Regions from separate parts of the Pseudoflavonifractor sp. HNCC25GI2 genome, predicted to be linked through region 2. Evidence: riboswitches for the same ligand, from Rfam matches in the RefSeq annotation. Region 2 holds a riboswitch; the other holds the start of a gene.

Region 1 (3,409 bases), on a different contig from region 2:
CAGGGTGCCCACTCGCAGCTCTGGGCCCTGGAGGTCAATAATGAGGTGGGGCTCCACTCCGGCGGCCCGGGCCGCGGGCTGGTAGACCTCCTTCAGCAGCGGGGCGCAGGCCGAGAGGGTGGTGTGGGACAGATTGAGGCGGGCGCCGGTCATACCGGCCTGAAACAGCTGGTCCAGAACATCGCGGCTCTGGCAGCTGCCGCCCAGGGTTCCGTAAAATTCCATGGATTGGATTCCTCGTTTCTCCGTTGTTCTCTCTCATTATGGGGCCGTTTGGGCGGGGAAGTCAATAGAAAAAGCGGCGGCTTCCCATTTGGAAAGCCGCCGCAGAAAACACGATAAGACTTAAGCGCGCTGACGGTTCTTCATGACCACCAGGAAGCCCAGCATCAGCACGATGCCCACAGGCAGGGCGATGATGCCCGGCAGACCATTGATGGCCAGCAGACCGGCCAGCAGATAGCTGATGCCGGAAATTACGGCACAGGAGATGGCGTAGGGCAGCTGAGTGGACACGTGGTTCACGTGGTCACACTGAGCGCCGGCAGAGGCCATGATGGTGGTGTCGGAGATGGGGGAGCAGTGGTCGCCGCAGACGGCGCCGGCCATACAGGCGGAGATGCAGATGATGGCCAGGGGGCTGTCCATAGAGAACACGTTCTGGACAATGGGGATGAGGATGCCGAAGGTGCCCCAGCTGGTGCCGGTGGCGAAGGCCAGCAGGCAGCCAATGACAAAGACGATGACGGGCAGGAACATCTGGAGATGCTCGGCGCTGCGCACGAAGTCACGGACAAAGTACTTGGCACCCAGGGAGTCGGTCATGCTCTTCAGGGTCCAGGCGAAGGTGAGGATGAGAATGGCGGGCACCATGGCCTTGAAGCCCTCGGGGATGCAGCCCATCATCTCCTTGAAGGTCATGGACTTGCGCAGGAAGTAGTAGATCAGAGCAAAGAGCAGGCCGAAGGCGGAGCCCAGCATCAGGCCCACAGAGGCGTCGGAGTTGGAGAAGGCCTCCACGAAGCTGGCGCCGGAGAAGAAGCCGCCGGAGTAAATCATGCCGGTGACGCAGCAGACAACCAGCACCACGATGGGCAGCACCAGGTCGATGACCTTGCCCTTGTCCTCCACAATCTCCTCGTCCATCATGGCGTAGGGGTTGGAGCCGGAGAAGAGGTCGCCCTTTTCAATGGCGTTGCGCTCAAACTTGGCCATGGGGCCGAAGTCCACCTTCAGGAACACCAGGCCCAGCATCATGATGACGGTGAGCAGAGCGTAGAAGTTGTAGGGGATGGCGCGGATGAAGAGGTTCAGGCCCTGGCCCTCCTCCGCAAAGCTGGCCACAGCGGCGGCCCAGGAGGAGACGGGGGCGATGATGCACACGGGAGCAGCGGTGGCGTCGATGATGTAGGCCAGCTTGGCCCGGGAAACCTGGTGCTTGTCGGTGATGGGACGCATGACAGAGCCCACGGTCAGGCAGTTGAAGTAGTCATCAATGAAGATGAGGCAGCCCAGCACAATGGAGGCCAGCTGAGCACCCGCCCGGGACTTGATGTTGGTCTTGGCCCAGCGGCCGAAGGCGGCAGAGGCACCGGCCTTGTTCATGAGGCACACCATGGTGCCCAGAATAACCAGGAAGATGAGAATGCCCACATTGTAGGCATCGGACAGAGAAGCCACAATGCCTCCGCTGAACACATGGTTCAAGGTTCCCTCGAAAGAGAAGTTGGAATAGAGCAGGCCGCCCACCAGAATGCCGATGAACAGGGAGGAGTAGACCTCCTTGGTAAGCAGGGCCAGGGCAATGGCGATGACCGGGGGCAGCAGGGCCAGAGCGGTGTTATAGAACTGGCTGGGAGATTCCACATAGCCGGTGCCTCCGCAGGCCTCGCAGGTGACGGCCTCGCCCTCGTCGCTGAGGACAATGCCCAGAGTGCCGCAGTCGGAGCACTCAATCATCTTGGTGCCGGTGGCCTCGGTGGGGTCCTCGGCAAAGGCGGTGGTAGCCAGAGCCAGCAGCAGCATCAGAATCAGGATGAAGCGTGCCGGCCAGGATCTTCTCGCTTTCATTTGTTTTCCCTCCACTTAAATCTTTGGGGCCCACACTAAGCCCCTTTTTGCGCAAACAAAAAAGCCATGGGTGCAAGCGCCCATGGCAAAAGCCGGAGGGCCCCACGTATCCCGGGGGCCTCTCTGGATAGCGCTCCACTGCATTGTGACAGTCCGGGGGATGTTTTCCCCACGGCCCAGGCCCCCGCTCACTGGCAAAACGAAAACCTTCGGCGGCAGACCCTCTCCCACGGGACGGCCTGCCAGGGCCGGGTGTCCCGCGGTACGCATGTATGCCGCGCCTCTATCCGAACAATTTAATTTTGGAAGTGCAGGTATCGTATCACGCTCCTGCATGCTTGTCAAGCCCAATTCGGGGAAATCCCCCTTATTTCCCGGTATTTTCCTCCGGAAGCATGAAAAACGTGAAGGTTCCGGTGGCAACTACCTTATTTTGGTCGTTGGTCATGGTGACCTGAACCACGGAGAGGGAGCGCCCCAGCTTCTTGGGCGTGGCCTCGCAGAAGATTTTGGAGCCGTTGGCCGGACGCAGGTACTCCAGGGTACAGCCGGCGGTCACGCAGCTGCCGCCTTTGGAGCAGGCACAGCAGCCGGCCACCGTGTCGGCCAGGGTGGTCAGAGCGCCGCCATGGACATTCCCGTGGGGATTGATGCTGTTGGGACCCACGGTCAGCTCCCCCACGGCCCGGCCCGGCGTGACATCGGTGACCAGAACGCCGTTTTCATAGGAGAACTGGTGGGGGGTATTGACGGTGCGCACAATAAAATCGCTGTGGGATTCCGGCGACATAATGGTCTCTCCTTTGGACAAAGTGGGGCCATTCTAGCACAGAATTTTCACAAAAACAAGCTGTTGGGCCATTTTTCAGCGTTTGGCATAGAATGGCGGGAGAAGAAACCAATTCGTTGTTTAAGGAGGACAGGATATGCAGCAGACACAGTCTGCCCCGCTGAGCGGGGATGTGGACCCGGAGGTGTTCCGCCGGGTATGGAGCCGGGTCATGGCGGATGAGGAGAGCAGTCCCATCGCGGTGGAGCCGGAACGGAAAACGTCCGCTTCCGCGGTGCCCGAGGCCCGGCCGCAGGAGCGGGAGGAGAGACCGGAGCCGGCGGAGACGCCTGCGCCCGGCGACGGGGAACTGCTGGAGCAGGGGCTCAGCGGGGTGAGCCGGGGGCTGGCTCTGGCCCGCGCCCTGTCCCGAAAATCCGGGGGGCGGGGCACGGCTCTGGCGGCGCTGACGGCCGACTACCGCCGGGCCGCCCGGCAGCTGGGGGCCGCCTATTTCCTGGCCACCGGGAAGCAGAAGCTCTGGGACAGCCCCACAGTTCCGGCGGGGAC
Region 2 (3,409 bases):
TTCTCCGACATCTCGCACAGGGGCAGACGCAGGGGACCGGCCTCCATGCCCATCAGATTCATGGCAGTCTTGACGGGAATGGGGTTCACCTCGCAGAAGAGGGCATCAATGAGGTCCATATACTGGATCTGCAGCTTGGCCGCCTCCTGGAAGTTGCCCTCCAGGCACAGATGGCTCATCTTCACCATCACCTCGGGGGCGATGTTGGACACCACGGAGATGACACCCTTGGCGCCCAGGCTCATCATGGGCACCACCTGGTCGTCGTTGCCCGACCAGATGTAAAAGTCATCGGGGCACAGATAACGGGTGTGGGCCAGCAGAGAGAAGTTGCCGCTGGCCTCCTTGACACCGTTGATCTTGGGGTTCTTGGAGAGCACCTTGTAGGTCTCGGCCGTGAAGGAGACGCCGGTACGGCCGGGCACATTGTAGAGAATGATGGGCAGGTCCACCCGGTCGGCAATGTACTCGTAGTGCTTGATGAGGCCCTTCTGGCTGGCCTTATTATAATAAGGTGTCACATGGAGCAGAGCGTCGGCTCCGGAGTCCTGGGCGTGCTGGGACAGGTAGACGGCGGCGGAGGTGTCGTTGGATCCCGCGCCGGCAATAACCTTGACCCGGTGGTCCACCCGCTTGACACAGAATTCCACGGCCGCGATGTGCTCCCGGATGGACATGGTGGCGGATTCGCCGGTGGTGCCGCAGACGCACACCGCGTCCACGCCCGCCGCAATCTGCGCGTCAATCAGTCTTCCGAAAGCGTCGAAATTGATGTTTCCGTTCTGGTCAAAAGGGGTGGCCAGAGCCGGGCAGGCACCGGTAAATACAGGAGTTCTCATACAATTACAACCCTTTCCTCAATCAAACAAACCGAATTACTTGTGGTCAATATAGCCCTCGGCACACAGCAGCTCAGCCAGCAGAACCGCGCCGCCGGCAGCGCCCCGCAGGGTGTTGTGGCTCAGACCCACAAACTTATAGTCGTACTGGGTGTCAGGACGCAGACGGCCCACAGAGATGGCCATGCCGCCCTCCAGCTCCCGGTCCAGCTTGGCCTGGGGACGGTCGGGCTCCTCAAAATAGTGGATGAACTGCTTGGGGGCGGAGGGCAGATTCAGCTCCTGGGGACGGCCCTTGTAAGCGGCCCAATCAGCCTTGATCTGCTCCTCAGTGGGCTTGTTGCGGAAGGTAACGAAGGCGGCGGCGGTGTGGCCGTCAGACACGGGCACACGCAGGCACTGGGCGGTGATCTCCGGGCTGGAGGCCTTCACAATCTTGCCATCCTGGATGGTGCCCCAAACCTTCAGAGGCTCCTGCTCGCTCTTCTCCTCTTCCCCGCCGATGTAGGGGATGAGGTTATCCACCATCTCGGGCCAGCGCTCGAAGGTCTTGCCGGCGCCGGAAATGGCCTGGTAGGTGCAGACCAGCACCTTCTCAATGCCGTACTTCATCAGGGGGTGCAGCACAGGGGCGTAGGACTGGATGGAGCAGTTGGACTTGACGGCGATGAAGCCGCGCTTGGTGCCCAGACGCTTGCGCTGGAAGGGGATGACCTCCAGGTGCTGGGGGTTGATTTCGGGCACGACCATGGGCACGTCGTCGGTCCAACGGTTGGCGGAGTTGTTGGAAACCACCGGGCACTCGGCCTTGGCGTACTTCTCCTCCAGAGCGCGAATCTCTTCCTTCTTCATATCCACCGCGCAGAAGACAAAGTCCACCAGACCGGCAATCTTCTCCACGTCGTCCTGGGCGTTCATCACCACCAGACCCTTGGCCTCCTCAGGAATGGGGGTCTTCATGGCCCAACGGCCGGAAACAGCCTCCTCATAGGTCTTGCCGGCGGAGCGGGGGCTGGCCGCAATCGCTGTCAGCTGGAACCAGGGGTGATTCTCCATCAGCGTGACAAAACGCTGGCCCACCATGCCCGTTCCGCCGATAATTCCTACCTTATACTTTTCCATCTCGATTACCTCCGCATCAACTTTATAATATGCTATGATTTGGCTGGAAATAAGTTATTCCCGCTTTTGTCTTCTGCAAAAGAGAAAAAATAAATCAGCGGCTTTTCAAGCGGCTGATTTTGTACTATAATGTCGACTGTGATACTTCTTCGCAGACAGCCGGCAAAATATTCACAAAAGCAGACAGCGCTCCATCAGCTCACTCTGATGACAGTCGCCAGGCTCTTAACCAAGCGACCAGGGCTTCTCCCTCCGGCGAAGGAAACCCTTCGGCGGCGTCCCCTTTCCGCATGGCTGAAACGGGAACCGGAACCCTGACCATGCGTACTAATGTAGCCGCGCCTCTATCTTGCAGAATTTGTGTTTATCCTACCATGTTTGGAAGTGAGTGTCAATAGCACGTATCATGGAAAACAGAGAAATGGAGTCCGTTATGACCAAAAGATTTATGCAACTTGTCGCTGTTCTGCTTGCACTATTCCTGTCTGTTCCGGCAAGCTGGGCCGCCACGGTCAACAGCGATGGGGAGGTCATGCTGCGTATCGGCCTCGCCTCCTCCTCCAGCTACAATGAGATCGGCGAACTCATTGGCGCCAATTTGTGGAACAACACCGGATACGGCGCCGGCTACCGGTTCGGATACTTCGATAAGAACCTGAACTTTGTGGAGCTGGCCCGCACGGACGCCAGTGTGGAGCAAGTCAGCGTCATCAAAACGCAAAACACCTGGTTTGACAGCAGCGGCAGCCGCAGCTCCTATTCCAACTCGGATAATGGCAGCAGCGTGGTGGTCGGCTGCTACCACATCCAGGTTCCCGGCAGCTACTCCTCCTATCGGGACGCCTCTGCCGATGCCAAGTCTCTGGGCGGCTTTGTTGCTTGGATCAATGGTTCCTATCAGGTTCGCGTCGGCGCTTACACCACAAAAGAAGCCGCTGCCGCCGCCTGCTCCTCTCTGGGTTACGGGACGGTTGTGGGAACCAGCTCTTACGGCGTCAATGTGGTAGCCACCGGAACCAGCCAGATTCTCTTCCAGTTTGATGGAGGCGCTTCACAGAGCCTTGGCATTATGCCTGACGTCACCGGAGCTTCCGATGTGCGCACCTGGTTCTGGGACATCAAGTACCGGGGCGGATTTACCTATCAGCGCATTGACGGCGGCAACATTACCGTAGCCAATATTATCGATTTGGAGAATTATGTAAAAGGCGTTGCTCCCTATGAGATGGGTCGGACCTGGCCCCTGGAGGCTCTGAAGACCCAAGCCACCTGCGCCCGCACCTATGCTCTGCGCCGCTTAAACAGCCACAACAGTCTGGACTTTGACCTGTGCAACAGCGACCACTGCCAGGTCTACAACGGAGCGGGCAGCAAGAGCACAACCTGGGGGCCCTCTGCGGTCAGCGACCAGGCGGTGGAAGAAACCGCCGGCCAGGTGGTGTGGTACA

The links. A riboswitch is a leader RNA that binds a small molecule or an ion and turns the genes downstream of it on or off. The one in region 2 is predicted to bind lysine.
Region 1: it holds a riboswitch for lysine, as region 2 does, so the genes downstream of both, AC3YUO_RS03040 (Na+/H+ antiporter NhaC family protein) here and asd (aspartate-semialdehyde dehydrogenase) in region 2, are expected to answer to the same signal.

What each region holds. Positions count from the first base shown of each region.
Region 1 is NZ_JBYUOW010000002.1:92,135-95,543, reverse strand. It holds gene AC3YUO_RS03045 (pyruvate kinase) at 1-225, opposite strand, end outside; gene AC3YUO_RS03040 (Na+/H+ antiporter NhaC family protein) at 346-2,070, opposite strand; lysine riboswitch at 2,191-2,364, opposite strand; gene AC3YUO_RS03035 (PaaI family thioesterase) at 2,438-2,860, opposite strand; gene AC3YUO_RS03030 (hypothetical protein) at 2,997-3,409, shown strand, end outside.
Region 2 is NZ_JBYUOW010000004.1:262,023-265,431, reverse strand. It holds gene dapA (4-hydroxy-tetrahydrodipicolinate synthase) at 1-839, opposite strand, end outside; gene asd (aspartate-semialdehyde dehydrogenase) at 876-1,961, opposite strand; lysine riboswitch at 2,138-2,316, opposite strand; gene AC3YUO_RS07905 (SpoIID/LytB domain-containing protein) at 2,410-3,409, shown strand, end outside.